2 regions of the Geodermatophilus sp. SYSU D00779 genome follow, and region 1 is predicted to be linked to the other one. Evidence: riboswitches for the same ligand, from Rfam matches in the RefSeq annotation. Region 1 holds a riboswitch; the other holds the start of a gene.

The links. A riboswitch is a leader RNA that binds a small molecule or an ion and turns the genes downstream of it on or off. The one in region 1 is predicted to bind S-adenosylmethionine.
Region 2: it holds a riboswitch for S-adenosylmethionine, as region 1 does, so the genes downstream of both, ACI79G_RS24780 (putative leader peptide) here and thrC (threonine synthase) in region 1, are expected to answer to the same signal.

The regions. Positions count from the first base shown of each region.
Region 1 is NZ_JBJGZQ010000015.1:70,898-92,609, reverse strand. It holds gene ACI79G_RS13930 (SDR family NAD(P)-dependent oxidoreductase) at 1-789, opposite strand, end outside; gene ACI79G_RS13925 (cold-shock protein) at 1,179-1,379, opposite strand; gene thrC (threonine synthase) at 1,586-2,887, opposite strand; SAM riboswitch class I at 2,900-3,030, opposite strand; gene ACI79G_RS13915 (HAD family hydrolase) at 3,091-3,912, shown strand; gene ACI79G_RS13910 (ABC transporter permease) at 4,045-4,914, opposite strand; gene ACI79G_RS13905 (alpha/beta fold hydrolase) at 4,911-7,808, opposite strand; gene ACI79G_RS13900 (LytR C-terminal domain-containing protein) at 7,883-9,079, opposite strand; gene ACI79G_RS13895 (DUF3263 domain-containing protein) at 9,661-10,029, opposite strand; gene rarD (EamA family transporter RarD) at 10,192-11,109, opposite strand; gene ACI79G_RS13885 (CBS domain-containing protein) at 11,170-11,601, opposite strand; gene ACI79G_RS13880 (DUF5313 family protein) at 11,693-12,103, shown strand; gene ACI79G_RS13875 (dodecin) at 12,191-12,403, opposite strand; gene ACI79G_RS13870 (hypothetical protein) at 12,598-13,029, shown strand; gene ACI79G_RS13865 (response regulator transcription factor) at 12,993-13,706, opposite strand; gene ACI79G_RS13860 (sensor histidine kinase) at 13,837-15,177, shown strand; gene ACI79G_RS13855 (hypothetical protein) at 15,216-15,341, opposite strand; tRNA gene ACI79G_RS13850 (tRNA-Thr) at 15,703-15,775, opposite strand; gene ACI79G_RS13845 (hypothetical protein) at 15,922-16,062, shown strand; gene ACI79G_RS13840 (branched-chain amino acid transporter permease) at 16,085-16,384, shown strand; gene ACI79G_RS13835 (polynucleotide kinase-phosphatase) at 16,414-18,948, opposite strand; gene ACI79G_RS13830 (3' terminal RNA ribose 2'-O-methyltransferase Hen1) at 18,945-20,402, opposite strand; gene ACI79G_RS13825 (hypothetical protein) at 20,539-21,168, opposite strand; gene ACI79G_RS13820 (universal stress protein) at 21,356-21,712, shown strand, end outside.
Region 2 is NZ_JBJGZQ010000061.1:821-8,273, reverse strand. It holds gene ACI79G_RS24805 (PHA/PHB synthase family protein) at 35-1,639, opposite strand; gene ACI79G_RS24800 (MEDS domain-containing protein) at 1,970-2,815, shown strand; gene ACI79G_RS24795 (anti-sigma factor RsbA family regulatory protein) at 2,812-3,750, shown strand; gene ACI79G_RS24790 (alpha/beta fold hydrolase) at 3,866-4,414, opposite strand; gene ACI79G_RS24785 (HD domain-containing protein) at 4,458-4,967, opposite strand; SAM riboswitch class I at 5,217-5,311, shown strand; gene ACI79G_RS24780 (putative leader peptide) at 5,305-5,391, shown strand; gene ACI79G_RS24775 (methionine ABC transporter ATP-binding protein) at 5,572-6,606, shown strand; gene ACI79G_RS24770 (methionine ABC transporter permease) at 6,603-7,262, shown strand; gene ACI79G_RS24765 (MetQ/NlpA family ABC transporter substrate-binding protein) at 7,331-7,453, shown strand, end outside.

The DNA.
Region 1 (21,712 bases):
CAGCACCAGCGACGGGGACAGGCGCATGAGCCGCCACATCACGCGGGCCTGACGCGGCGCCACGATGACCGCCCGGTTGCGGTCCACGCCGCGGAGGACGTCGGCGGCCAGGGCCTCGGCGCTGTACAGCCGCCCACCGCTGAACCGGGTGATGAGGGCACGGGTGTCGATCCCCTCGACGCTGGGCACCCGCGGCAGGTCGGCGGGCATCCCCTTGTCGAGGATCGGCGTGTCCACACCACCGGGGCAGACGACGCTCACCCGGACGCCCCGGGGGGCGCCCTCCGCCCGCAGGCTCAGCGACAGCCCGACCACCGCCCACTTCGTCGTCGCGTACGGAACGGACCCGGGCGACGGCAGGAGGCCGGCCAGCGACGCGGTGTTGACGATGTGGCCGTGCCCCTGGCGCACCATCAGCGGATAGGCGGCGTGCACGCCGTGCACCACACCCCGGAGGTTGACGTCGAGGGTCCGGCCCCAGTGCGCCAGGGCCAGCTCCTCCGCCGGCCCGCCGATCCCGATACCGGCGTTGTTGAACAGCAGGTCCAGCCGGCCGTGCCGCTCCGCGGTGCCGGTGACGAGCGAGGCGACCGCGTCCGCCTCGCGCACGTCGACGACGGCAGCCGTCGCCGTGCCGGGCCCGGTGGCGCGCAGCCGCTCCGCGGCCTCCTCGGCCGCCGCGCCGTCGACGTCGGCGAGGACCACCCGGTCCCCGCGGCGCACCAGCGCCGTCCCCAGGGCTCGTCCGATCCCGGATGCACCACCCGTGACGATCGCGACGCGCGACATGGCCACCCCCTCGTCCCCCGGCGCCGACCGCGCCTCCCGGGGGCAGCGTCCCGCGGTCACGCGCGCGGGACCACACTCCCGCCCACGGCTGCGGCACCGGCTCGCAGCGCGGGCGGACGCGCTCGACGGACCACGGGGACGGCACCGGGTGGCGGTGTCCGAGCGAGCCGCCCCGCGAGGGTCGGCCGGCGGCGCGGGGGCCGGAGGCCCCCGGACGTCGGGCAACGGCTGGGCTCGACGCGACACGTGGACGAGACGTGGTCGCGGTGTCGTCCGGAGGACGACGGTCAGCACAGCACCGAGGCCCGGCCCCCTCTCGGGGAACCGGGCCTCGGTGGTCGTGCTGAGGTGGTTCTCAGGCGCTGTGCCGGGTGCTCGCCTACGCGAGCTCAGGCGACGCGGACGGCGTCGGCCTGCGGACCCTTCTCGCCCTGGACGACCTCGAAGGTGACCCGCTGGCCCTCGTCGAGGCTCTTGTAGCCGTCCATCTGGATGGCCGAGTAGTGGACGAAGACGTCCTGACCGCCGTCGACGGCGATGAAGCCGAAGCCCTTCTCGGCGTTGAACCACTTCACGGTGCCCTGTGCCACGTGCGCTCCCACGTTTCGTGCCTGCGGACGACCTCCCACCGACCAGGGAGGCCGGGTCGAGCTCTTCCGCCCGCAGATCACGAACGTGGAACCGAACCGCGGGAGAACGTACAGCACAAAACGCGTGGTGAGAGCAGGCTCACGCACACGGGACCCCAGATCGAGGGGGACACCCGTCCCCCGCGACCCGGCACCACCCCGGCGGGTCAGCCGATGAGCCCCGCGCCCCGGACCGAGGACAGGGACGGCGCCACCCGGTGGGTCGGCCCGACGACCGGCTCCAGCGGGTCGAGGGTCTTCAGCCCCTCGCCGGTGTTGAGGATGACGGTCTCCTCCGCCGGGTCCAGCCGACCGTCCTCGACCAGCTGGCGCAGCACCGCGGTGGTGACGCCGCCCGCCGTCTCGGCGAAGACGCCGGTGGTGCGGGCCAGGTCGCGGATGCCCCGCACGATCTGGGCGTCGTCCACCCGGCCGACGGCGCCGCCGGTGCGCCGGATGGCGTCGAGGGCGTAGGGGCCGTCGGCGGGGTTGCCGATGTTCAGCGACTTGGCGATCCCGGTCGGCTTGACCGGCTTGACGACGTCCCAGCCGTTGTCGAAGGCGGTGGCGATGGGGTCGCAGCCGGCGGACTGGGCGCCGAAGATCGTCCACTCGGTGGCCTCGACGATGCCGGCCGCGGTCAGCTCGCGGAACGCCTTGTCCACCTTGGTGAGCAGCGAGCCCGACGCCATCGGGATGACGACCTGGGCCGGGATCCGCCAGCCGAGCTGCTCGGCGATCTCGTAGCCCATCGTCTTGGAGCCCTCGGCGTAGTAGGGCCGCACGTTCTGGTTGACGAAGGCGGTGTCCTCGAACTCGTCGGTCTCGGCGAGCTCGCTGGTCAGCCGGTTGACGTCGTCGTAGGAACCGTCGACGGCGACCAGCGTCTGCCCGTAGATGGCCGACTGCACGACCTTGCCCGGCTCGAGGTCCGACGGGATGAAGACGAAGGAGGGCAGGCCGACGCGGGCGGCGTGCGCGGCCACCGAGTTGGCCAGGTTGCCGGTCGAGGCGGCGGCGATCTTCGCGTAGCCCAACCGCTTGGCGGCGGTGGCGGCCAGGCTGACCACGCGGTCCTTGAAGGAGTGGGTGGGGTTGGCCGAGTCGTCCTTGACCCACAGCCCGCCGGTGAGGCCCAGCTCGGCGGCCAGCCGGTCGGCGCGCACGAGCGGGGTCATGCCCGGGTCGAGGGTGACGCGGTCGGCCGGGTCCTGGCCCACGGGGAGCAGCGCGGCGTAGCGCCAGATGTTCTGCGGGCCGGCCTCGATCTGCTCGCGGGTGACCGCCCGCATGAGCTCGGGGTCGTAGTCGACCTCCAGCGGGCCGAAGCACTCGGCGCAGGCGTGCTCGGCGATGAGGCCGAAGGTGGCGCCGCAGTTGCGGCAGACGAGCCCGCGGGCCGGGGACGGCGGGACGGGGCCGCCCGCGCCGGAGTCGGCCTGCAGAGAACCGGGAGCGGTCAGGGTCATGCGACGACTACCTCCTCATCTTCCCCGCGTCGGGCCGTCGAGCCGCGCGGGACGGAATTGGCACCCTTCCGCTGCGCGGACGCGCGGTGCGGCGGTTGCCGGGGCTTCGTCGGGCCGTGTCCCTCTGCCCCTCTGGATGAGTGGAACGCCCAGGACTCTACCCACGTCGCGGGCGTCGCAGTGGGCCGGGCCAGGATGGGCTGGTGAGCACGCGCGTCGTCTACACCGACCTCGACGGCACGATGGTCGGCCCACGCGGCTCCTTCTGGCACACCGAGGGACGTGAGCTGACCGCCGAGCCGGCGGCCACCCTGCTGGAGCTGCACCGCGCCGGCGTGGCGCTCGTGCTGGTCAGCGGCCGCACCTTCGAGCAGGTGGTGGAGGCGGCGCGGATCTTCGCCGCCGACGGCGCCATCGCCGAGCTGGGCGCCACGATCAGCTGGGACGCCGCCCGGCGGACCCACCGGCTGACCGGCGCGCTGCCCGCGGAGCACGCGGGGCGCACGCCGATGGCGGTGATGGCCGAGCTCGGGGTGGTCGACGCCCTGGTCGCCCAGTACCCCGGGCAGGTCGAGTGGCACGCGCCGTGGCACGCCACCCACCAGACCGACGCCCTGCTGCGCGGCCGCTTGGACCCGCTGGCGGTGGACGCCTGGCTCGCCGAGCGGGGGCTGGGCTGGCTCACCCTCAAGGACAACGGGGCGCTGCCGCGCACGGCCCGCACGACGCTGGCACCCGCCGAGGCGCCGGTGCGGGTCTACCACCTGATGCCGCGCGGGATCACGAAGGGCGCGGCGATCGCCTGGGACCTCGAGCGGCGCGGGCTGACCCCGGCCGAGGCGGTGGCCATCGGCGACAGCGTCAGCGACCTCGAGATGGCGCCCGCGGTCGGCCGGCTGTGGATCACCGCGAACGGGGCCACCGTCGACGGCATGGCCGACCTGCTGGCCGCCGTCCCCAACGTGTCGGTGACCGACGCCCCGATGGGCGAGGGCTGGGCCCAGGCCGTCCGCGCGTCGCTGTGACACTGCGATCCTCCGGATCGCACCGCGGCCGATTGCCGTCCCCCTGCTGCGCGGAGCCGCTGCGCGCGAACGCGGGGAGGACCCTCCGGGCCCGTCCCCGCGTCCCGCCCTCGCAGGGCGGCTCACCTCCTGCTACGACGTCACGTCGCGGCGGGAGAAGTGCCGCAAGCCCAGTGCCGTGAACACCACCGCGTAGACCAGCGACTGGACGACGCCGCGGAACAGGTCGCCGGAGTCGACGGGGGTCTGCAGCAGGTCGGTCCAGGCGAACTCCTCCGCGGTCGGGAAGAAGTCGCGGATGGACCCCAGCTGCTCGACCTGGTCGAGGATCGCGAAGACGAACATCGTGAACACCGCCCCGCCGACCGCGGCCAGCGGCGCGTCGGTCACGGTGGACAGCCAGAACGCCAGCGTGCCGACGACGAGCAGGTGGACGGCGAGGTAGCCGACCATCCCGGCCAGCCGCAGCAGCCCCTCCCCCTGGCCCAGCGTGACGCCGACCGGTGTCCGGACGGCGTCGAAGCCGAACGCGATGCCGCCGGCGAGCAGCGCGGTGAGCACGAGCGTGACCAGCGCGCCGACCGACAGCACCAGGGCGGCCAGCCACTTCTGCCGGAGCAGCCGCATCCGCGGCACCGGGGTGGCCAGGGTGTAGCGCAGCGACCCCCACTGGGCCTCGCTGGCCACCGTGTCGCCGAAGAACAACGCGTACACGACGACCAGGAAGAAGCTCGTCGTCGCGAACAGCACGAACAGCGTGAAGTTCAGCCCGCTGGCGGTGGCGACGTCGACGAGGTTGATCCGGCTGTTCTCCTCGGCCTCCTCGGTGCCGCCCAGCTGGAGCGCGGCGATGAGGACCAGCGGCAGCGCCACCATCAGCACCAGGACGCCGAGGGTGCGCCGGCGCTTGAACTGCCGGCGCAGCTCGACCGACAGCCGCAGCGTGCGCTCGGGCCGGTACCCGGCGACCGCCCCGGTCGGCTGCACGTGCCCGGTGGTCACGCGTCCTCCCCCACCAGTGCCAGGAACGCGTCCTCCAGCCGCCGGCGCGGCGTGAACGCGTCCACCGCGATGCCGCCCGCCACCAGCGCCTGCAGCGCCCGCGCCCGGCCGGCGCCGTCGAGGTCGGCGACCAGCCCCTCGTCGGTCCGCTCCACCGTCACCCCGGGCAGCCCGGTGAGGACGGCGGCCGCCCGCTCGGTGTCGGCGTCGTCGGCCAGGCCGACCAGCACCGACCCGCCGGTGCCGACGATCTCCTCGACCGTGCCCTGGGCGATCTTCTGCCCCTTGGCCATGACGACGACGTGGCTGCAGGTCTGCTCGATCTCGCTGAGCAGGTGGCTGGAGACGATCACCGTGCGGCCGGTCGCCGCGTAGGAGCGCAGCACCTCGCGCATGGCGTGGATCTGGGGCGGGTCCAGCCCGTTGGTCGGCTCGTCGAGCACCAGCAGGTCGGGCAGCCCCAGCATCGCCTGGGCGATCGCGACCCGCTGGCGCATGCCCTGGCTGTAGCGGCGCACCGGCCGGTCGATCGCGGTCCCGAGGCCGGCGACCTCGATGGCCTCCGCCATGTGCGCGTCCTCGGCGGGGCGGCCGGTGGCGGCCCAGTACAGCCGCAGGTTGTCGCGGCCGGACAGGTGCGGCATCAGCCCGGTGCCCTCGACGAACGACCCCAGCCGGGACAGCACCGGCGCGCCCGGGCGGATCTCGTGGCCGAAGACGGTGATCCGCCCCTCGGTCGGCCGGATCAGCCCCATGAGCATGCGCAGCGACGTCGTCTTGCCCGCGCCGTTGGGGCCGAGCAGGCCGAGGACCTGGCCGCGGCGCACCTCGAAGGAGAGGTCGCGGACGGCGACGAAGCCGTCCTTGTAGGCCTTGGAGACGCCGGTGAAGCGCAGCGGCACGTCCTCGCCGTCGGGCTCGACCACCGAGACCCGCCGGCGGCGCCGGCGTCCCCACAGCAGCGCGGCCAGCCAGCCGAGCAGGCCCAGCGCCACCACGACGCCGAGCAGCACCCACCAGCGGGAGGTGCCGTCGGCGGCCTCGGTGCGCCCGCCGACCTCCGGGACGGCGAGGGCGGCGGCGTCCCCGCCCCCGGCCAGCGCGACGGAGTAGACGGCCGCCTCGGCCGGCAGCGCGAACGCCTGGTCGGTCGAGGAGACGACCACGCGCATCGTGTGCCCGGCCTCGAAGCGGTGCACGATCCCCGGCAGCGTCACGCTCACCCGCGTCGGCGCGGTCGGGTCGGCGGACAGGCCGGTGAGCGCCAGCGGTGCGACCAGGCCCGACGGCAGCGTCGCCGTCCCGTCGGGGGCGACGTCGTAGAGCTTGGCGAACAGGGTCGCCGAGCCGCCGGGCGAGGCGACGCCGAGGTCGATCGTGGAGGCGCCGACGACCTCCACCGCCTCGTCCAGCGGCTCGCTCTCGAAGGCGGCGAACTGGCCGGGGATCTCGAACGACTGCCCCGCCAGCGCCGAGGCCAGCGAGCCCAGCCCCGGGACGACGGTGATCGCGGCCGGCGTCCCACCGGGGGGCGTGACGACCGGCTGCAGCGGACCGTCGACGGCGACCGCCCGGCGCTGCGCGGGCTCGGTGCCGGCCAGGCCCGGGTACGCCGGCGCGGTCACGGTGCGGTTGCCGCCCTGCACGGTCCCGACGGTCGCGGTGACGCCGGTCGGGGCGGGGAACTCGAAGCCGGTGCCGGGGTCCTCACCCCGGCCCCGCAGGTGCCAGTCGAACCAGCCGGCGACCTGCTCGCGCAGCTCCTCGGTGGTGCGCTCGGAGGCCTGCGCGTCGTGGCCGCCGGCGTACCACACGACCTTCACCGGGGTGCCGTCGGCGGCGATGCCGCGGGCGTTGGCGTCGGCCTGGCCCAGGCCGAACAGCGAGTCCTGGGTGCCCTGGACCAGCAGGGTGGGGGCGTCGATCCGGTCGAGCACCGCGGCCGGGCTGCTGCGGTCGAGCACGGCGGCGATCTCGGGGGTGAGCGTGCCGGTGGACGCCGCGGACTGGTACGCCGCGCAGACCTCGGCGGTGAAGCGGCCGCAGGTCAGCAGCTGCTCGACCGCCTGCGGGTCCACCGCCGCCGGGTCGATCGACCCGAGGTCCGCGGGGAGGTCCGCGGGCGGGCCGCCGGCCGCGGCAGCGCCGTCGCCGTCGCCGTCTCCGTCGCCGCCGCCGAGCGCGCCGAGCAGCCCGCCGGTGGGGGCCGACCCGACGCCGAAGAACAGGCCCGACCACAGCCGCTTGTAGACCCCGCCGTCGGCCGCCTGCGGGGTGGCCGCGACGGTGTCCGCGGCCGGCTCGCCCACCTGCGAGGGGAAGAACGCGGCGGTCAGGGAGTTCCAGGTGATCTGCGGGGCGATCGCGTCGACGCGGTCGTCGTAGCCGGCGCCGAGCAGGGCCAGGGCGCCGCCGTAGGAGGCCCCGGCGACGCCGACCCGCGGGTCGCCCTCGGCGTCGAGCAGGACGTCGTCGCGCCCCGCGAGCCGGTCGAGCAGCGCGGAGAGGTCGGCCACCTCGAACCGCGGGTCGTCCAGCCCGATCCGGCCGGTGCTCTCCCCGAAGCCGCGGGCCGAGTAGGTCAGGACGACGTAGCCGCGGCCGGCCAGGTCGCGGGCGTCGTCGGCCACCGAGTCCTTGCTGCCGCCGAAGCCGTGGGCGAGGACGACCGCCGCCGCCGGCTCGTCGGCCGTCGCGGATGCGGGCAGGTACAGGGTGGTGTCGAGCTCGGCGGCGTCCGCGCCCGTGCCGACGGGGACCCGTGCCTCCTCGGTGGTGACGTCCTCGGCCGCCGCGGCCGGGACGACGGGCAGCAGCCCGGCCACGGCCAGGGTGAGCAGCAGGAGCAGGGCGGCGGACGTCGCGCGGGCGCCGGGACGCGGGCGGGGACGCACGGGCCCGCGAACGGGACGCACGGAGCCGCCAACGCGCGGCCGCGCCCGGTGGTTCCGGAGGCGGGCGGAACCGGTCAGGGCAGCCACTCGCCGGTGGTGACGACCACGAGACCGGGCGTCCCGACGTCCGGGACCTCGAAGAAGCGCACCGCCGGGCCGCTGATCTCCGGGAACTGCTGGACGAGCTGGATGGCGGCGTCGTACTGGGCCTGGTCGCCGTCGGTGTAGTAGACGGTCGTCGTCGCGACGTCGGCGCCGTCGTACTGCCCGACGCCCGCGGACGACCAGCCCCCGGAGGTCAGCTCCGCGGCGATGTCCCCCGCCAGGCCGGGGACGCCCGTGGCGTTGAGCACGGTCACGGGCACGCGCACCGGCGTGGCGGGCGCGGCGTCGACCGGCGGCAGCGGCTGGACGTCCAGCGGCGGCAGGGCGGAGCTCGGCACGGCGGGGGCCGGCACCGTCGCGCTGGGCTCGGTCGAGGCGTCGCGCGAGACCTCCTGGGCCTCGGGCGAGGTGAAGGAGTAGACGCCGAGCACCACGAGGGCGACGACGGCGACGGCCAGCAGGCCCACCGCGGCGCGGCGCACCCCGGTGGTGCGCCGCTCCTCCTGGCGGGCGGCGCGGACGGCGCGCAGCCGCTCGGCCTCGGCGGCCTGGCGCTCCGCACGGAACGCGGCGCGGCCCCCGACGACGCCGGTGGAGCTGCCGGTGTCCGGCCCGCGGCGGTCCTCGTGGTCGTCCGGCGGGTCCGCGTCGCCGTACCGGTCGTCGTCGTACTCGTCGCCGTACCGGTCGTCGTCGTACTCGTCGTCGTGGACGGGCGTGCGGTCGGGGATGGCCTCGGTCGCGGGCGCGGCCGCGCGGGACGAGCCGGCGGGCGTGCGGTCGGGGATCGCCTCGGTGGCCGGCGGCGCGGGCGGGGCCTCGTCGCGGGTCCGGGAGGGGCTGGTCCAGTCGCGGTACCCCGGGGCGGCGCCGGGGGACGACGCGGCGGCCGGCGGCCGGCCGGAGGACCAGGCGGGCTCGTCGGCGGGCTGGGCCGCGGCCGGGTGACCCGTCGTCACCGCGGCGCCGACCGACGCCGCGTCGGCCGCCCACGGGCGGACCCGGTCCGCGGCACGGCGGCGGGGTGTCTCCGCGGGGCGGGCGGCCGGCGCCGGGTCGTCGGCCGGTTCGGGCGTGGGCACCGCCTGGAACGGGGCGACGGTGGTGCGGGGGGCAGCCGGCGCGGCCGGCGCCGCGGCCGCGGACGGCGGCACCGGCAGCCGCATGCGGGTCCGCGGCGCGGGCTCCGCGGGCCGCCGGTCGGCGGACGGGGTCGGCCGCGGGCGACCGGCCGAAGGCGCGGGGCGGGCGGCCGACGGCGCCGGACGGTCGGCGGACGGCGCGGCACCGGCGACCGGGACCGGTACCGGACGGGCGGGGACCGCAGCGGCGCGGCGGGCTCCTGCGGCGCGGCTGCCCTGGGCGGCGGGCACGGCGGCACGTGCAGCGCCGGCGGCCGAGCTGCCGCTCCGTGCAGCGGAGGCACCGCGCGACGCCGCCGGGACGGCAGGGCGGGCGGGTGCGGCGGCGCGGGCCGGGACGGCGGCGCGTGGCGGGGCGGCCGGCGGCACCGGGCGGCCCTGCGGGGGACGGGGGCGACCCGGGTCCTCCCCCGCCTCGAGCAGTCCGTCACGCCGTCGGTCGGCGCGACTGCGGTTGGGCGCCGTCGGGCGGTCGCCCAGCTCGCGTGCGGCCGGAGGCGCGGCGGGCGGGCCGTCGGTGCGGCGTCGTCCGTGCGGGACGGGGGTGCTCCCCCGGTCCGTTCCGTCACCGCCTGGCGCGGCGTGCCTGCCCACGGTGACCAAATCTAGAGGGCGCGGCCTCCGTTGCCCAGGAACTGAGACGATCGACGCTGTCCGCGCGCGGCGCGCAGCCGGCGCAGCCGCCGCACCAGCAGCGGGTCGGCCTCGAGTGCCGCAGGCCGGTCGACCAGGGCGTTCAGCACCTGGTAGTAGCGGGTCGGGGCCAGGCCGAAGCGGTCACGGATGGCCGTCTCCTTGGCACCGGGCCGACGCCACCACTGCCGCTCGAACGCGAGCATCTCGTGCTCGCGGCGGGTCAGGCCACCGGGTCGGGCGGGCGGGTCGGGGACGGGAGCGGGGGTCGGGTCGGCCGCCGGGGGAAGAGGCACCTCGCCCCCCGGCGGGGAGACCGCGGGAGCTGGTTCGGCAGACACGGGAGTCCTCCTTCGGAACACCCCCGACGGTAGTCCCGCCAACCGACATCCCGGAGCCACCGGCGCCCCGTGCAGGTGGGAGGACCCTCTCCTCCCCACCACTCGCGAGCTCGCGGCGGGCCCCGGGAGAGGGCCGGGTGGCGGGGGCGAGGGGGTCCTCCTTCAGACCGGCGCGGGCGCGGCCTCCACCCTCCGCCCGCGGACTCCGGCGCGGGCGTTGCGCAGGCTGTCGACCGTGAAGACGGCCAGGGCGATCCAGACGATGACGAAGCCGGCCAGCCGGGCCGGCGGCATGGGCTCCCCGTAGAGGAAGACGCCGATGGCCAGCTGCATGAGCGGCGTGACGTACTGCAGCAGACCGACCGTGGACAGGGGGATGCGCCGCGTCGCGCCGGCGAACAGCAGCAGCGGCACGGCGGTCGCCACGCCCGAGCTCAGGAGCAGCAGCAGGTGTCCGGTGCCGGCGCTGCCCGCCGTCCCCTCCCCCCGCGCGTGCAGGACGGCGAGGACCACCACCGCGGGGACGACGACCAGCGCGGTCTCCACGAACAGCCCGGGCGCGGCCGCGACGCGGACCAGCTTCTTCATCAGCCCGTACAGGCCGAAGCTGACCGCCAGCGCCAGGGCGATCCACGGCGGGCGGCCGTAGTCGACGGTGAGCACGCCCACCGCGACCGCGGCGATCCCGACGGCGACCCACTGCAGCCGGCGCAGCCGCTCGGCGAACACCACGACGCCGAGCAGCACGCTGACCAGCGGGTTGATGAAGTAGCCCAGCGAGGTCTCGACCACGTGCCCGGAGTTGACGGCGTAGACGAAGACCAGCCAGTTGGCGGCGATGAGCACCGCGGCGCCGGACAGCACCAGCAGCGCACGGCGGTCGGTGACCGTCGCGCGCACCTGCGGCCAGGCGCGCACCGCGGTCAGCAGGACGGCGACGAACAGCAGCGACCAGATGACCCGGTGGGCCACGATCTCCAGCCCGCCGGCGGGCTCGAGCAGGGGGAAGTACAGCGGGAACAGCCCCCAGAGGCCGTACGCGGCCAGTCCGGAGGCGACCCCGGCGCGCCGCTCGTCCACGCGTGGCAGGCTACGCCTGGCCCCGTCCCGAACCCGTGGCCGTGAGGAGGACGGGGTCGCTCACCCGGTCTGGATGTAGTCGACCAGCTGGGCGCGCTCCTCCTCCAGCTGGTCGAGCCGGGCCTTGACGACGTCGCCGATGGAGACGATGCCCACCAGGGCGCCGTGCTCGACGACGGGGACGTGCCGCACCCGGTGCTCGGTCATCGTGCGGGCCAGCTCCTCGACGCCCGCGTCCGGGACGCAGGTGTGCACCTGCGCGGTCATCACGCTGGCGACCGGGTCGGCGAGCAGCCCGGCGCCGCGCTCGTGCAGCGCCCGGACGACGTCCCGCTCGGAGACGATCCCGTCGACGCGGCGTCCGTCCTGGGAGACCACCAGGGCACCGACCCCGTGCTCGGCGAGCAGCGCGAGGGCGGTGCGGACGCTGGCGGCCGCGTCGACGGTGGCGACGTCGGCTCCCTTGCGGCGGAGCAGCTGACGGATGTGCATGCCGGACCTCCTCGCCGTCGGGTCGCGCGGGCCGAGTGTGCTCCCGGTCACAGGCCCCCGGCAACGCCCGGAGCGGCCTACCGTCGTCGGTGTGCGAACCCGTACCGAGACGCGTCGGCCCACGCCGCTGCAGTGGGTGCGTTACGCGCTGGGCGGCCGGCTGCCGCGGGAGCTCTCCCCGTGGGTCCTGGCCGACACGACGGAGCCCGGCTGGGTGCGCCGCCACCTGACGCGGGCGGTGGTGCAGCTGCTGCCGGTGCTCGTGCTGTGCGTCGCCGTCGTCCCCGTGCCGCTGGTCTACCGGCTCTCCGCCGCCGCCGGCGGGCTGCTCATGGGGCTCATCTTCTCGACGGCGTTCATGGTCGAGACCACCGAGCACCGGGTCGCCAAGGCCGGTTACCCGCCGGGCACGGCGGCGCGGCTGCGCGCCGAGCGCAGCGAGCGGGAGCAGCTCGAGCGGCGCTCCCCCTACCGGCGGGACGGCGCCGGCAGCTTCGACTGAAGAACGACCCCCGCCTCACGAGCTCGGCGCCCTGGCCCCCGTCCGGGGCACCGCGCCGCGCCTGCGAGGCGTGGGGGTAGGGAGGTCCTACTGGTCCTCGACGCGGAAGCCGATGGACAGCCGCACCTGGAAGTAGTTGACGTCGCCGTCGACCACCTGGCCGCGGATCTCCCTGGTCTCGAACCACTCGATGTGCCGCACCGTCTGCGCGGCCTTGCGGATCGCGGTGCGGATGGCGTCGTCGACGCTGGTCTGGCTGCTGCCGACGATCTCGCTCAGCCGGTAGACGTGGTCGGACACGGCCGCCTCCAGGGTTCGGCGCCGGCGCCGTCGTCTCGGCGCCGGCCGAGCGCCACGCTAGCGGCGGGCCGCCCGGCCCACCACGGGACGGGCTTTACCCATTCCTTACCCGGCGCTGGTCCCGCACCGGCCGCCGACCGCCTAGCGTGGAGGGAATCCCTCCCCGCCCCTCGGACACCCGCGGCAGGACGACGATGACGGATCTACACCTCGTGGTCGGTGGTCTGCTCACCCGCGACCCCGTGCTGGCGCCCCTGCTGCTGAACTACGCCGCGGCCCTGCAGTGGGCGCAGGCTCCGGCACCGACCTCGATCGCCCCGAGCTGGGCGGCCGACGAGCGCCCCGGCGCCCCGGACGGCGGTGAGCTGCTCACCGTCGAGGCGCACGTGTCCCGGGACACCCCGCACCCGCACCGCTGCCTCGACACGGTGCTCGACACGGTGCACACCGTCCTGACCCGCGGGCCGATCCGCGTCGAGCGCCTGGCCGACGTCGACGTCCCGGACATCGGCGGGGGGACCGTCTCCCGCGCCGCCACCTGGGCGCTGACCCTGGCCGCGCCGGACGTCCTCGACCGGCCGGCCACCGGCTACCGACCGTCGGGGGCGGCCAGCTCCAACCGGTAGCCGTGCCCGCGCACGGTGACGATCTGCGGTACCCGGCGGCCGGGCGGGGCGACCTCCTGCAGTTTGCGCCGCAGCGCCGCGACGTGGACGTCGAGGGTCTTCGTCGAGCCGAACCAGTTCTCGTCCCAGACGTCGGCCATCAGCTGCTCCCGGCTGTGCGCCACCTCGGGCTGGGCGGCCAGCCGCGCGAGCAGGTCGAACTCCTTGGGTCGCAGGTGCACCTCGCCGCCGGCCACCGTGACCCGGTGCCGGGCGACGTCGACCACCAGGTCACCCACGGCGCGGACGGCGGGCCCCGTCGTCCCGCTGCTGCCACCGCGGCGCAGGTGCGCCCGGAGGCGGGCGTGCAGCTCGGCCAGCCGGACCGGTTTGACCAGGTAGTCGTCGGCGCCCGCCTCCAGGCCGACGACGACGTCCATCTCCGCCGAGCGCGCCGTCAGCATCACCAGCACGCACCCCGGCTGGGTGGCCCGCAGCTGCCGGCACACCTCCACGCCGTCGAGGTCCGGTAGGCCGAGGTCGAGCAGGACGAGGTCGACCGGGGCGGCCGCGGCGCGGGCCAGACCCGCGGCACCGGTGCGCTCCCAGGCCACGTCGTAGGCGTGGCTGCGCAGGCTCGACACCAGCGCCTCGCCGATGGACGTGTCGTCCTCGACCAGCAGCACTCGACCGGCCATGCGGGCATGGTGGCACCCCGTCCCCGGCCGCGGGTCCCGTCCGGCCGCGGCGGGATGCGGTGACAGCGCCCGCCGGCCGGAGCACGCTGACGGTCCCGAGCACCGTGACCGCCGGAGGGAGGTCCCGCCCGTGCGGACCCGGATCATCGCTCTCGCCGTCCTGACCTCCGTGCTCGCCACCTGCCTGTTCGCGGTCCCCCTGGCCGTGGCGGTGCTCGACTACTTGGTGCAGCACGAACGCACCCACCTCGAGCGCGCCGCGAGTTACGTGGCGATCGAGGTCTCGGGGGAGGTCTACGACGGGGACCCGATCGACCCCGAGGACCTCGAGGTCTACGACGAGGACTACGCCGTCGCCGTCTACGACGAGGACGGCGACCGACGGGCCGGCGCCGTCCCGGGCGACCACTCCGAGCTGCTCTCCCAGGCCCTCGACGGTGGGGTGGGTTCGCGGACGGGGGGCGACCTCCTGCTGGCCGCCTTCCCCGTCACCCACTCCGACGACGTGGTCGGCGCCGTACTCGTGGCCACCCCGCGGACCACCGTGCTGTGGAACGTGAGCGTCCTCTGGGGGGCGATGGCCGGCCTGGCGGCTGCCGCGGTGGCCGTCGCCTGGTTGGTCGGACGACGGCAGGCCCGCCGGCTGGCCCGGCCGCTGGAGGACCTGGAGGAGAGCGCCCGGCGGCTGGGCGACGGCGACTTCAGCGTCCGCAGCCACCGGGGCGGGATCGAGGAGATCGACGCGGTGGGGGCCGCGCTCGACGCGACCGCGATGCGCCTGGACGAGCTGCTCGCCCGCGAGCGCGCCTTCTCCGCCGATGCCTCCCACCAGCTCCGGACCCCGCTGGCGGGCATGCGGCTGCGCCTGGAGGCCGCGCTCGAGCGCTCCGACGCCGATCCGCGGCCGGCGATCGCCGCGACCCTGGTCGACGCCGACCGCCTCGAGGCGATCATCGACGAGTTGCTGACCCTGGCCCGGGTCGGGCAGCGCGCGCGGGACGCTCTGGTGGAGCCGCTGGACCTGGAGACCCTGATCGGGGAGCTGTCGCCGGAGTGGGGCGCGCGCCTGGCACTGCACGGCCGCGACCTCGCCGTGCGGGTCGACCCGGACGCCCCGCACGCGCGGGCGTCGGGCGCGGCGGTGCGTCAGGTGCTCGGGGTCCTGCTCGACAACGCCGTCACCCACGGCCGCGGAACGGTCACGGTCGCCGTCCGCGAGGCCCCCGGAGCCGTCGCGGTCGACGTCGCCGACGAGGGCCCGGGCGTCCACGACGCCGAGGACGTGCTCTTCGCCCGCCAGGCCGACCGCCGGGACGGACACGGCATCGGCCTGGCCCTGGCCCGTCGCCTGGTGGAGGCCGAGCAGGGCCGGCTGACCCTGACGCGGGTGTCGCCGCCGGTGTTCACGCTGCTGCTGCCGACGGCGGTGCGCGAGGACGACGCCGTCCCGGCCCGGCAGCCCGGCGGCTGAGGTCCGCCCCGGCCGCCGGGCGGTGCCGGTCCTCGGGCCTACTCCCTGGCCGTGCCGGCGTCGTGGTGGCGCTCGGCCCGCCTGCTCTGGTGCCAGTACACGCCTGCAGTCAGCGCGATCAGCACGATGATGACCGCCATGATGACCAGGTCCAGTGGTGACACCGGTACATCCCATCCTTCCGTCGTCGTCCGGACGTGCCGCGCACGAGTGCCCCCGCGCTGGCGCCGTGACCGGGCACCGGTGGCAGGGGCCGGACACCCACCTCGCGCGTCCGGCTCCCCGGACGCGAGCGGGAGGGTGGCCGGAGTCCCGGCCACGACCTCCGTGCGGCAGCTCCGATGCGGTACCGGTCCGGCCCGAGACGGGCTGGACCGCTGTGGTCACGGCCGGGGACCCTAGGGAGGACGGATGCGTTCCGGTATCGGGCCGGACGACGCTTTACCGAGTTCTTGCCGTCCGTTTGCGTTCTTGCCGTCCGTCTGCCCGCCGGGACCGCCGGCACCGGACGACGTGAGCTGTGTGAGCCGACGGGGGGACTCGAACCCCCAACCGCCCGATTACAAGTCGGGTGCGCTACCAGTTGCGCCACGCCGGCGGGACACGGGACCAGGTCCCGGGGACGAGCATAGGGAGACCGCAGGGAAGAGGCTCCTCGGCGTCCGCCGGGAGCCGCGCCGGTCCGCTGCGACTCGGGCACCCGGTCAGCCCTCGAGTCGCTTCACGGTCTGGTGGGAGACCGCGATGCTGCTCCTGCACGGGCAGATGATGCCGGTCGCGTACGCCGCCTCCACCGTCCTGCTCCTGCTGCGCCATGGCCTCGGCCGCCGGGACGGCCGCGGCGACGCCGTCCGCCCGTCCGAGCGGGAGGCCGTCCGCGCCTGAGCCCGGATCCGTCGCCGCGGTCGTGGCGGTCTCCGCCCTCACGTGGGGCCTGCGCGCCGCGCGGTTCGCCGTCCTGGCGCCCATGCGCGGGAGCGCCGTCGTCACCCACGTGGGCGGGCACATGCCGCTCGGTGTGATGGCGGTCCTCGCTGCCTACACGCTCCGCGACGTCCCGACCGACGGCGCGGTGGCCGCGCTGCCCTTCGTCGTCGCGGTCGCGGTCACCGTCGGTCTGCACCTGTGGCGGCGCAACGCCCTGGTCAGCATCCTCGCCGGCACCGTCGTCCACGTCGCCCTCGCGACCGCGTTCGCCGGCGGCTGAGCCGGGCTCAGCCGCCGGCGAACGACGGGTCAGAGCCGCGGGTCGACCGGCTCGGACTCCAGGGCCAGGACGGCGAAGACGCACTCGTGCACCCGCCACAGCGGCTCGCCCCGGGCCAACCGCTCCAGTCCCTCCACGCCGAGCGCGTACTCCCGGAGGGCGAGTCCGCGCTTGCGCCCGAGCGAGCGCTCCCGCAGCCGCTCGAGGTGCTGCGGCTCGGTGTAGTCCGGGCCGTAGACGAGCCGCAGGTACTCGCGTCCGCGGACCTTCAGCCCGGGCTGCACCACGCCGCGTCGGCCGCGGGTCAGGTTGGCCGCGGGCTTCACGACCATGCCCTCGCCACCGGCGGCGGTCATCTCCTCCCACCACGCCGTCGCCTCGGCCTCGCTCGTCGGGTCGGTGACGTCGACGGGGAGCCAGCGGGTGCCGCGGACCAGCTCGGGGTCGCTCTCGGCGAGGCGGTCGGCGAGCGCCAGGTGCCAGGCGTGCGGCCGGTCGGCGTACGTCGTCCCCGCCGTGGCCAGCAGCTGGAACGGCGCCAACGCGACGCCGGTCAGCCCGTCGGTCGGCCAGCAGTAGCGCCGGTAGACCCCGGTGAAGGCCTCGGCGTCGGCGGTCCGTCGGCGCTGACGGTCGAGCAGGTCGGCGACCTCCAGGCCCCGCGCGGCCGCCTGCTCCAGTGCCGAGACCGCCGCCGGCAGCGCCGTCCGCGCCGCGGCGCCGACCGCCGCGTACTGGGAGCGGATGAGGTCCCCCGCCTTGACCGACCACGGCAGCAGCTCCGCGTCCAGGAGCACCCAGTCGGTGCCCAGCTCCGCGAACAGCCCGGCCTCGTCGACGGCGGCGCCGAGTCGGGCCAGGAACGCGGCGGTGAGCTCGGGGCCGAAGACGGAGCGGCCGGTGCGGGTGTGCAGCACGCCGCTGCCGTCGCGGCGGACCAGCGCCACCGCGCGGGAACCCATGTGCTTCTCCTGGCAGACCACCTCGGCCACGCCCTCGCCGCGGTAGTGGGCGAAGGCCTCGGCCGGGTGCTCGAGCAGCCCCGGCCGGGTGGAGGTGGCCGAGGGGCTCATCGTCGGGGGCAGGTACAGCAGCTGCTCCGGCGCGACCGCGAAGCGGCTCATCACCTCGATCGCGGCCGCGGCGTTCTCCTCCCGCACGGTCACCCGCCCGGCGAGCCGGGTCTCGACGACCCGCTTGCCGAGGACGTCGTCGACGTCCAGGACGCCGTCGGCACGTCGGGCCTCGACCGGCGGGGCGGCGTCCTCCGCGGGCAGGAAGGGGCGGGCGGGCTCGTAGTACGTCTGCCGCGCCGCGACGCTGACCAGCTCCCTCTCGGGGTAGCGCAGCGCGGTGAGCCGGCCACCGAAGACGCAGCCGGTGTCCAGGCAGAGGGTGTCGTTCACCCACTCCGGTGTCGGCACCGGGGTGTGCCCGTAGAGCACCGTCGCGCGGCCGCGGTACTCGGTCGCCCACGGGTAGCGCACCGGCAGACCGAACTCGTCGGTCTCCCCGGTCGTCTCGCCGTAGAGGGCGAAGTCCCGCACCCGGGCGCTGGAGCGGCCCTGCAGCGACTCCTTGAGCCCCGCGTGCGCGACGACGAGGGCCCCGCCGTCGAGGACGTAGTGGCTGACCAGACCCGAGCAGAACTCCTCGACCTCGCGCCGGAACCCCTCGTCCTCGGCCTCGAGCTGGGCCAGCGTGCGCTCGAGCCCGTGGGTGACCTGCACGTTGCGTCCCCGCAGGGCGCGCACCAGCTTGTCCTCGTGGTTGCCGGGGACGCACAGCGCGTGGCCGGCGGCGACCATGCCCATGACCAGCCGCAGCACGCCGGGCGAGTCCGGGCCGCGGTCGACGAGGTCGCCGACGAAGACCGCCCGGCGCCCGGCCGGGTGCTCGGCGTCCACCGCTCGACCCTGCTCGTCCCGGCGCAGGTCGTAGCCGAGCGCGCCCAGCAGCTCCTCGAGCTCGGTGCGGCAGCCGTGCACGTCGCCGATGACGTCGAACGGACCGGTGTCCTCGCGCCGGTCGTTGTACTGCTTCTCGTAGGTGACGACCGCCCGCTCGATCTCCTCGGTGCCGTCCAGCACGTGCACCTTGCGGAAGCCCTCCCGGCCCAGCCCGCGCAGGCCCCGGCGCAGGTCGGCCCGCTGCCGGCGGACCACGCCGGGTGCCAGGTCCCGGTCCGGGCGGAGCGCGTTGCGGGCCAGGCACTCGCTCTCCGGCACGTCGAGGACGATCGCCACCGGCAGCACGTCGTGCTCGCGCGCCAGCCGCACGAGGGACGCGCGGTCCTCGGCCTTGACGTTGGTGGCGTCCACGACCGTCAGCCGCCCACCGTGCAGCCGGATGCCGGCGATGTGGTGCAGCAGCGCGAAGGCCGCCGGGGTCGCCGACTGGTCGTTCTCGTCGTCGGCCACCAGACCCCGGCAGGAGTCGCTGGAGAGGACCTGGGTGGGCGCGAAGTGCCGGCGCGCGAACGTGCTCTTGCCCGACCCGCTCACCCCGATCAGCACGACGAGGCTCAGCTCCGGGACGACGACCGTGCGCGGTCCGGCGCTCATGCGGCCACCCCCACCGCACGCCGGGTGAACACGGCCATCTGGGTGGGGGTGCCGACCTCCGGGTCGTCGTCCCCGACACCGAGCAGCCGGACGGCGTAGCCGTAGCGCTCCCCGACGGCGGCTGCCCAGCCGGCGAACTCCCGGCGAGTCCACTCGAACCGGTGGTCGCGGTGCCGGAACGCGCCGGCGGCCAGCCCCTCGAACCGGACGTTGTACTCGGCGTTGGGCGTCGTCACGACGACGGTCGTGGGGGCGGCGGCGCCGAAGACGGCGTGCTCGAGCGCCGGCAGCCGGCCGGGGTCGAGGTGCTCGACGACCTCCATGAGCACGGCGGCGTCGTAGCCGCGCAGCCGGGCGTCGGTGTAGGTCAGGCCGCTCTGCAGCAGCCGGATCCGTACGCGCTGCCGCTCGGGCAGCCGGTCCAGCCGCAGCCGCCGGGCGGCCACCTCCAGCGCCCGGGCGCTGACGTCGACCCCGACGACCTCGGTGAACGCCGACTCGGCCAGGAGCGCCTGGAGGAACGCGCCGGCGCCGCAGCCGAGGTCGACGACCCGCTGGGCGCCGGCCGAGCGCAGGGCGGCCAGCACCGCACCGTGTCGCTGCAGCGCCAGCGGCACCGGACGCCCGGCGTCCTCCTCGTGCTCGGCCGTGCGCGGGCCCCCCGCCGCCGCGTCCGGAGGAGCGGTGGCGTCGTCCAGCGTCTCGACCGCGGTGTCGTCGACCTCGGCCAGCCGCTCGATGGCGCGGCGGGTGAGCGCGGTCCGGTGGCCGAGGTAGCGGCGGGTGATCAGGTCGCGGTCCGGGTGGGTCGCCAGCCAGCCCGAGCCGGCGCGCAGCAGCTTGTCGATCTCGTCGGTGCCGATCCAGTGGTGCCTGGCGTCGTCGAGCACCGGCAGGGCGACGTAGAGGTGGTTGAGCGCATCGGCCAGCCGCAGCTCACCGGTCAGCCGCAGGTCGACGTACCACGAGTCGCCCCATCCGGGGAACGTCTCGTCCAGCGGCACCGCCGTCGCCTCGACCCGCCAGCCCAGCGGGGCGAAGAAGCGGTGCGCCATCTCCGTCCCGCCCCGGCAGGACAGCGCGGGGACGTGGACCTCCAGCGGCAGCGCGACGTCGACCAGCCCGGGGCGCTCCCTGCTCACGCCACGGCGGGCGCTGGCGAAGGCCTTGCCCAGTGCGACGGCCAGGAGGCTGGAGGCGGCGTAGGGCCGGTCGTTGACGTGCTGGGCCAGCGCCGCACCCTCCGGGCTCCCGGCCCGCGCCGACCGCACCAACCCGATCGGGTCCACCTCGAGCAGCAGGGCGACGGTGCAGCGGTGCTCGTCCGCCTCCGGGTAGAACACGTGCGCCGTGCCGGTCGAGACCTCGACCTGCTGCGCCCGTGCGGGGTTCTTGTGCAGCAGGAAGCCCAGGTCGGTGGCGGGCACGTGGGTGGTGGACAGGGTGACGAGCACGCCGCAGTGTCACCGACCGCCCCCGTCCGGTCGACTCCCTTTCGTCGGACGCGCCGGGATGGAACCCGAGCGGGCGGCCCCGTCCAGGGCACCGCCCCGAGCCTGCGAGGGGTGGGGAGGACGGGGTCCTTCTTCTTCAGGCCGCGGCGTCACCGTGCTTGAGGTCACCGCTGGGGTCGCTGCCGGCCAGCGGGAGGCTGGAGAGCCACCGGGCGAAGCCGTCGGGGTCGCGCCGCTCGAGCTCGTCGAGGGTCTGCTCGCGCCGGACGACGATCGCCTCGCGGGTGCGGGCGTCGAGCGGGCCGGACAACGCCGTCGTCGTCCGGACCCACTCCTGTCCGAGCGCCTCGGTGGACAGCGAGGACACCGGCGGCAGCGGGACGGCGGGCTGGCGGGCCCCGGCGACGGCCGACGGCGACGTCCTCGGGGAGCTGCGGACCAGCCAGACGACGGTCCACGTGCCCGCGGCCACCCCGGCGACCATCAGGGTGAGCACCGCCCCGCCGAGCACGGCGGTCCCGGACAGGACCAGCAGGACCGCGACGGTCGCCACCCCTGCCTTCCAGGCCGCGTCGACGACGGCCTGCTGCCCGGGGCGGGACTCGCGGGCCACCCCCGCCGCCAGGCAGGCGGACACCAGCGCGGCGAGCCCCACCGCGACCAGGCCCGGCGGTCGCAGGGCCAGGCCGCCGACGACGGCCAGCCCGGCGCCGGCGACGGCGCCGGGCCAGAACAGGAGGCGGGGAAGCGGACCGCGGGTGGACACGGGGCACCCTCCAGGGAGGACCGGACTCGGGAGGCCGGGCGATCACCGACGAGCGGCGACCCGGGTCCCGCCCCTACCCATCCGCACGCCTCTTGCACCCTCCGTGGCGGGACCGTCTTCCCACGCAGGCCCCGGGCGAGGAACCTCGACGGCACCCACGGGGGACGACCGTCATCCGGAGGTGCCCGTGTCCACGACGACCCCCACCCCAGCCGGGACGCTGCCCGCGCCCGGCCCGGCGGGCGACGACCCGCAGCCGCCGCCCGTGGTGGTCGGCGCCGACGGCAGCGAGTGCGGGCTCCGAGCGGTCCGCTGGGCCGCCGAGGAGGCCGCCCGCCGCGACGCGCCGCTCCGGATCGTGCACGCCACCCCGCACCTGGGACACCGGGGCGTGGCCGGCTCCCCCGCGGGCGACCTGCCCCGTGCGCGCGGTGCCACCGCGCAGGCGTACACCCTCGCCCGGCACACCGTGCCGTCGCTCGAGATCTCCACCGAGGTGGTGCCCGGCGAGCCGGTGCAGGCGCTGCTGCAGGCCGCCGAGGAC
Region 2 (7,453 bases), on a different contig from region 1:
CCCCCCCCCCCCCCCCCCAGGACCCGGGGAGGGCTCAGGCGCGGCTGGGGACGCGGTCCCGGACGTAGGAGCCGGGCGCCGGCTCCAGGACCGGGTGCCGCGCGCTGCCCAGCGTCTCCGGCGCGGGCACCTCGTCACCGGAGCGCTCGATCGCCCACTCCGACCACGGCTCCCACCAGCTGCCGGTGTGCTCCTCGGCCGCCGCGCGCCAGGCGTGCGGGTCCGGGCCGGGCGCCCCGCCGGTCCAGTACTTGGCCCTGGGGTTGCCCGGGGGGTTGACCAGGCTCTGGATGTGGCCGCTGGAGCTGAGCACGAAGGTGCTCGGCCCCGACAGCAGCTGGGTGGTCCGGTAGCAGCCGTACCACGGGGTGATGTGGTCGGTGAGCGCCCCGGTGACGAACGTGGGGAGGGTGATCCGGCTCAGGTGGACCGGCGTCCCCAGGACCCGCAGCGCCCCTGGCTTGACCAGGGCGTTGTTGCCGAAGATGTCGAGGAACTGCTCGTGCAGCCGAGCGGGCAGGTTCGTCCCGTCCGCGTTCCAGGCGAGGACGTCGAACGCGGGCGGGTCCTCGCCCATGAGCCACTGCTGCACCAGGTAGTTGAAGATCAGGTCGTCCGGGCGCATCCACGTGAACATCGACCCCATCTGGCGGGCGGTGATGACGCCGCGCCGGCTGGAGTTGCGCCGGGCGACCTCCAGCATCCGCGGGCCGGAGAAGGCGCCGAGCGGAGCCTGGCTGGAGAAGTCGAGCAGGGTCACCGCGTAGCCGGCGGCGTGCACCCGGTCGTCCCCCGTCGCGGCGAGGTGGTTGAGCGCCGTCGTCATCACCTGGCCGCCGGCGCACAGGCCCAGGGTGGTGACGTCGGAGGCGCCGGTGACCTCACGGGCCACGTCCACGGCGGTGAGGACGCCCTGCGCGTACTCGTCCAGGCCCCACTCGGACTGCTCCCTCGTCGGGTTGCGCCAGCTGATCATGAAGACCTGCAGGCCCCGGCTGACCGCGTACTCGACGAGGCTGCGTCCCGGTCGCAGGTCGAGGAAGTAGAAGCGCCCGATGGGCGGCGGCACGATCACCAGGGGCCGTTGCCGGACGCGCGGCGTCGAGGGGGTGTACTGGATCACCTCGATGACCTCGTCCCGGTGGACGACGGCGCCCGGGGTGATGCCGAGGTCCTCGCCCACGGTGAAGGCGCTGCGGTCCACCTGGCGGGGCAGCCCGCCGTTGCGCACGAGGTCGTGGAGCATGTTCCGGAACCCGCGGACGACGCTGACCCCAGCGGTGTCGAAGGCCCGCTTGAGCGCGGCCGGGTTGCCCAGCAGGGTGTTCGTCGGCGCCATGGCGCTGGTGAGGGCGTTGAGCACGAAGCGCACCTGCTCGACCTCGCGCCAGTCGGCGCCGCCGGCCTCGAAGTCCTCCACCAGGCGGCCCAGCGACGCCGCGGCCGCCACGTAGGACTGGGCGAGCCGGCGGTACCCGGGGTGCAGCGACCAGGCGGGGTCGGCGAAGCGCTTGTCCTTCGGGGAGGGCGCGACGTCGGCGGTGCCCCGGAGGATGTGCACGGTGTCCCGCCCGAGCCGGACGGCCTCCCGCGCCATCGGCCGGGGCTGGGTGAACGTCGCGACCAGACCCCGGGCCATGCCCCGCGGAGAGGGGAGGCCGACGGGCTCGCCACCCTCCACCGGAGCCGGCGTACCGGGATCCTCCGGCGCGAGCCGGTCCTCGGCTGCCGGGCGGGGCCGGCCGGATGTGCGCGGACGGGGTGGGGTCGTCGTCACGGTGCCTCCGTTGTGAGCTGGGTCACAGGCCCTCCGACGGTAGCCCGTCTCCTCGGTACCGGGCACCCCCTGCGACGGCCGCGGGGTCCGCGCCTGCCGGGCCGGCGTCGGACCTCCCGCCCCGGCCCGTGCACCGGGTCGATGAAGGCCGGCCCCTCCCGTCCGAGCGGACCCGGCGGTAACCTCGCCGACGTGAGCGCCCTGCGGAGGCTGGACGCCCCGACGGGTCTGCGCCCCGGCGACCACGTCTGCTGGACGTTCGCCGACGCCGCGGACTTCACGGCCGCCGTCCTGCCCTTCCTCGACGAGGGACGGCGGCTCGGCGAGCACCTGCTGCTCGTCGGGGCGTCGCGACCGGAGCTGCTGCGGGCCCTGGCGCCGCTGCCGGGCCGGGACGAGATGCTCGCCGGCGGGCAGCTGGAGGTGCGCAGCACCGCCGAGGTGTACGCCTCCTGCGGGCAGCTCTCACCGGCCGAGCAGGTGGCGGCGTACCGGAGCCTGGTCGATGCGGCACTGGCGCGCGGACGCACCGGCCTCAGGGTCGCCGCCGACGTCACCCCGCTGGTCCGCGGCGGGGTCGACGCCCGGGGACGGCTGCACGTCTACGAGCAGCTGGCCGACGCCCTGATGGGCAGCGTCGCCATGACGGCGCTCTGCCTGTACGAGGCATCGCTGGGGGCGGAGGTCCTCGGACCGGTGACCCTCCTGCACCCCGACCAGCACTCCGGCGAGGAGGAGCCCCTCGCCCACCTGTCCGGGCGGGGCCGGACGCTGTCGCTGCACGGCGAGGTCGACGTCACCCAGGCCGACGGCTTGTCCCGCGCGCTCGTCGACGTCGCCCGCGGCACCCCTGGGGAGGTCGTGCTCGACCTCTCGGACCTCCGGTTCCTGGACGTCGCGGGCGCCCGCGCGCTGGCCCGGGCCACCCAGGTGCTCCGCGGGGCCGACGTGCACCTGCGGCTGGTGCGGGCCCCTCGGACGGCCGCCCTCTGTCTGGGGCTGTTCGGCCTGGACGGCGGGGAGACGGTGCCGGCGTGAGCCGGGTCCGCCCGACCGGCGACTGGGACGGGAGGAGCTTCGCCCACGAGGCCTTCGCGTTCAGCGCCGACCAGGAGCTCGTCGACCGGGTCGTCCCGTTCGCGGTGGAGGGGTTGTCCCGTGGGGAGCCGGTGCTCGTCGTCGCCGGCGAGCGGGTCCGGACGCTGCTCACCCAGGAGCTGGGCGCGGACGTGCGTCGCCTGGCGACCTTCGCCGCCGCGGAGACCTGGTGGCAGGGCGGGCACCGCACCCTGCACGCCTACGACCGGGACCTCCGGGCCCTGCAGGCCGTGGCGCCGACCTGGCGGCTCGCCGCGGAGCCGACCTGGCTGGCCCGCGACGACGGGCGGGAGTGGAGCCGGTTCGAGGCCGTCGCCAACCGCTGCTACGCCTCCCTGCCGTACTACAGCCTGTGCCTGCACGACCGGCAGCGGCTCCCGACGTCGGTGCTCGACGCGGTGGCGCGCACCCACCCCCTCACCTGGGGTGGCTCCGCACCGGTCCCGGAGCCGGCCTACGAGGGGCCGGAGCAGTTCATCCGGTCGGTGCACCCGGTCTGGGCCCAGCGGCCGGCGCGCGCCTCCGTCGCCGTGCTGACGACACCTCGGGAGGCGCGCCGCACCGTGTCGGCAGCGGCGTTGGGCTGGTGGCCGGCGCGCGTCGGCGACGTCGTCCAGGCCGCCCACGAACTGGTGGTCAACGCGCTGCGCGTGGCGGCCTTCGCCGAGGTGTCGTCCTGGACCGACGGGGACACCCTCGTCGTCGAGGTCGCCGACTCCGGGCCGGGCCTGCCGGACGAGACCCTCGGCTACGTCCCGCCTCCCGAGGGCCCCGACGGCGCCCGGGGGATGTGGCTGGCGTGGAGCCTGGCCGACGACGCGGCGGTCGACTCCCACCCGGCGGGCACCGCCATCCGGCTGTTCTTCCACCGCTGACGAAGGACCATCCCCACGCCTCGCGGGCTCGGCGCGGGACCCTAAGAGGTGGCCGGACGGTGGGCGTCGGACGACGACGCGCGCGTCTGCGTGCGTGGCGACCGTGCGGCTGTCGCTACGACCAGCGGTCGATGAACTCCACCGTCGCGGTGTCGACGTCCACGGGGTTCGATGCGCTCAGGAAGTGCCGCCCGCCCTCCACGACGCGGAGCTCGGCGGCGGGGCTGTTGACGAACAGCGTGATCTCGTCCTCGGCATCGGCCACGGAGTGGACCGGGTCTGCAGTGCCCTGCATCCGCAGGACCGGGCACCGCACGCTGTCCAGTCGGCTGAGCAAGCCGTCGCGGTCACGCAGGTTGATGCTGCTGATGCGGAGACGCTCCCGTCCTGCATCGCCGGCGTGGTTCTCCTGGTGTACCGCGTGCCAGAACGCGCGCTCGTCGGGGGGCACGTCCTCGCCGAGGCCCTCGTGGAGGACGGCGTCCACGAGCTCGACCGGGATCACCCAGTCGTCCCCGACGCTCCCGGCGAGTGCGTCGATGGCCGGCGTGCAGAAGTCGATCCCGTCCCAGCACCCGAGGTCCCGGCTGCGCTGGCTCTCGGAGTCCATCGAGGTGCCGAGCGGGATGATGCCCTTCACCGTGCGGGGGTCGAGCATGGCCATGCGGGCCGCGAACGGCGCAGGGGAGCCGGGGTGGCGGACCGGGTCAGACGAGGACGCGGCGTCCGGAGCGGGTGTCGGCGGCCTCGGCGGCCAACAGGATCCGGCGGGCCGGGCGGTAGCGGCCCTCGCGCAGACTGCGCGCCTTCTCGGGGTCGACCCGCGCCAGCTCGGCGTTCGAGGCGAGGTTGTGCGCGTTGTCGGCCAGCTTGACCAGCCGGCCGAGCGGGTGCGCCGCGGCCCGGCGGATCAGGCCGGCGATGTAGGGCTCGCCGGGGCGCCGGGTGACCGCGTCGATCGCCTCGACGACGACCTCCGGGACGCCGAGGGAGCGGAGCCGGTCGAGGTCGTAGCGCCGGGTGGGGTCGGGGTGGTCGCGGGTGTCCTCGACGATGTCGTGCAGCGCGCCGGCCATCTCGGCGTGGGGGCCGTGGCGGCGCAGGGCCTCGGCGATCGGCCGCAGGTGGGCGAGGTAGTAGTCGCGGCCCTGCTTGTCGACCTGGCCCTGGTGCGCGTGCAGCGCGAGCAGGTGCGCGTCGGGAACGGTGAACCCCACGCTCCGAGGCTAGGCGCTGGGTGTGACACGGGTGCAGCAGCCGGCCGCGGGGCACAGGGTGGTCGTGGGCTCCGACGTCACCGACTCCGTCCTCCTGGTCACCGGCGGGGGGGGGGCAGCGGCATCGGCCGGCCCCCGCGGCCCGGTCCTGAGGAGAGGACCGTGCGAGGGCGCACGGGCGCACCTGTGGGCGAGGTCGCAGGTCCGGCGTGTCGGTCGGGCCGGTCGGCTCAGTAGAGTCGATGGGCAACGCCATCCGGAGCGGCCGAGAGACCTGGCTCGACGACGCCGCAGCAACCCCCCGCCCCGGCGGACGAGGGTGCTACTGCCAGGACCGATGGAGGACACGATGACAGGCCCAGCGCCCACGTGGGCCCGCCGGCACGTCGACCTGTGCCGCACCGCCGCGGCCCTGTGTCGCTGACCGCCCGGGCCTCGTCGCGGTAGCTGCCCCACCGTTCGGGGCACACAGCCGCTGCTGGTCCGTCGTCCCCGCGCCGCCCGGACGTCGTCCGGCCGTCGGTGCGGCCCTGCCCGGGGCTGCCCGTCGGCCGGCGCCGACCGGATCTCGTTCCCGCCTGCTCACCCCGAGGACTGCCCGCCCGTGATAGATCTGCACGACGTCCGCAAGGTCTTCCCCGCCCGGAGGCGGTCCGGGGAGGTCGTCGCCGTCGACGGCGTCACCCTGCAGGTCGGGGCCGGCGAGTTCGCCGGCGTGGTCGGCCCGAGCGGGTCGGGCAAGAGCACGCTGGTGCGCCTGGTGAACCTGCTGGAGCGGCCCACGTCGGGGTCGGTGACCGTCGACGGCCGGGTGCTCACCGAGCTGCCGGACGACCAGGTGCGGCAGGCGCGCCGCTCCATCGGGATGGTCTTCCAGCACTTCGAGCTCCTGGACTCGCGGACCGCCGCCGGCAACGTCGAGCACCCGCTCGAGCTGGCCGGCGTGGGCCGGGCCGAGCGCCGCCGCCGGGCCGTCGAGCTGCTGGAGCTGGTCGGGCTGGGGGAGCGGGCCGATGCGCACCCCGGGCAGCTCTCCGGTGGGCAGAAGCAGCGGGTGGCGATCGCCCGGGCCCTGGCCGGCCGCCCGAAGGTGCTGCTCTGCGACGAGGCGACCTCCGCCCTGGACCAGGCCAGCACCACCGGCGTGCTGGAGCTCCTGCGCCGGGTGCGCTCCGAGCTCGGCCTGACCGTGCTGCTCATCACCCACGAGATGGCGGTCGTCAAGGCCGTGTGCGACAGCGCCGTCCTCCTCGAGCGGGGCCGCGTCGTGGACAGCGGCCGGCTCTCGGAGGTCCTGACCCGGGAGCACTCGCCGCTGAGCGACGCTCTGCTGCCCGCGCCGCTCGCCGACGCCGGCGCCGGCCACGACGGGGTCCTCCTCCGGGTGACCGTCACCGACCGCACGCCCGAGACCGTCGTCCTGCAGACCCTGGTCGGGCAGCTGGGGCTCGCGGTGGAGGTCGCCGGCGGTTCGGTGGAGACCGTCGCCGGGGGCCGCTACGGCCGGTTGCTCCTGCGGGCCACCGGCGACCTGAGCCGGCTGGACGGGGCGCTGCGCGGTCTGCGCGACGACGGCGTCCTCATCGAGGCGGTACCCCGGGACACGGGCGCGGTGGCGGCGACGGGAGCGGGCCGATGAGCGACTGGACCCGCGTCTGGCCGCAGCTGGTCGAGGCGACCGGCGAGACGCTGTACATGGTCGGGGTCTCGGCCCTGCTCACCGTGCTGCTCGGCATCCCGCTCGGGATCCTGCTGACCATCACCGCCCCCGGCGCGCTGACCCCGCGGCCGCTGCTCAACCGGTTCCTGGGGCTGGTGGTCAACCTCGGCCGCTCGCTGCCGTTCATCATCCTGCTGTTCCTGGTCGCGCCGGTCACCCGCGGCATCGTCGGGACGACGATCGGCTCGACGGCGGCCATCGTGCCGCTGACGATCGGCGCCGTCCCCTTCCTCGCCCGCCTGGTGGAGACCAGCCTCCGGGAGGTCGCGCCCGGGAAGGTCGAGGCGGCGATGTCCATGGGCGCGCGCCGCCGGGACGTCGTCCGCACCGTGCTGCTGCCCGAGGCGCGGCCCTCGCTCATCGCCGGGATCACGGTCACCGTCGTCGCGCTCATCAGCTACTCGGCGATGGCCGGCGCCGTCGGCGGTGGCGGGCTCGGCGACTTCGCCATCCGCTTCGGCTACCAGCAGTTCCGGACCGACATCACCCTGCTGACCGTCGTCCTGCTGCTCCTCGTCGTGCAGGCCCTGCAGTGGGCCGGCGACCACTGGGCGCGCCGGCTGGCGCACGTCTGACCCCGACCGACCCCGCGGTGGCCGGCCGGCCACCATCTCCCCACCACCGTCCGAGGAGGACCCCCGTCATGCGTTCCCGTCTCACCTCGCTCCTGGCCGCGTCCGCGGCGACCGCCCTCCTGGCCGCCTGCGGCGGTGGCGAGGCCGAGCTGTCCGCGGCCGACGAGCCGCTGCGGGTGGGCGCGTCCCCG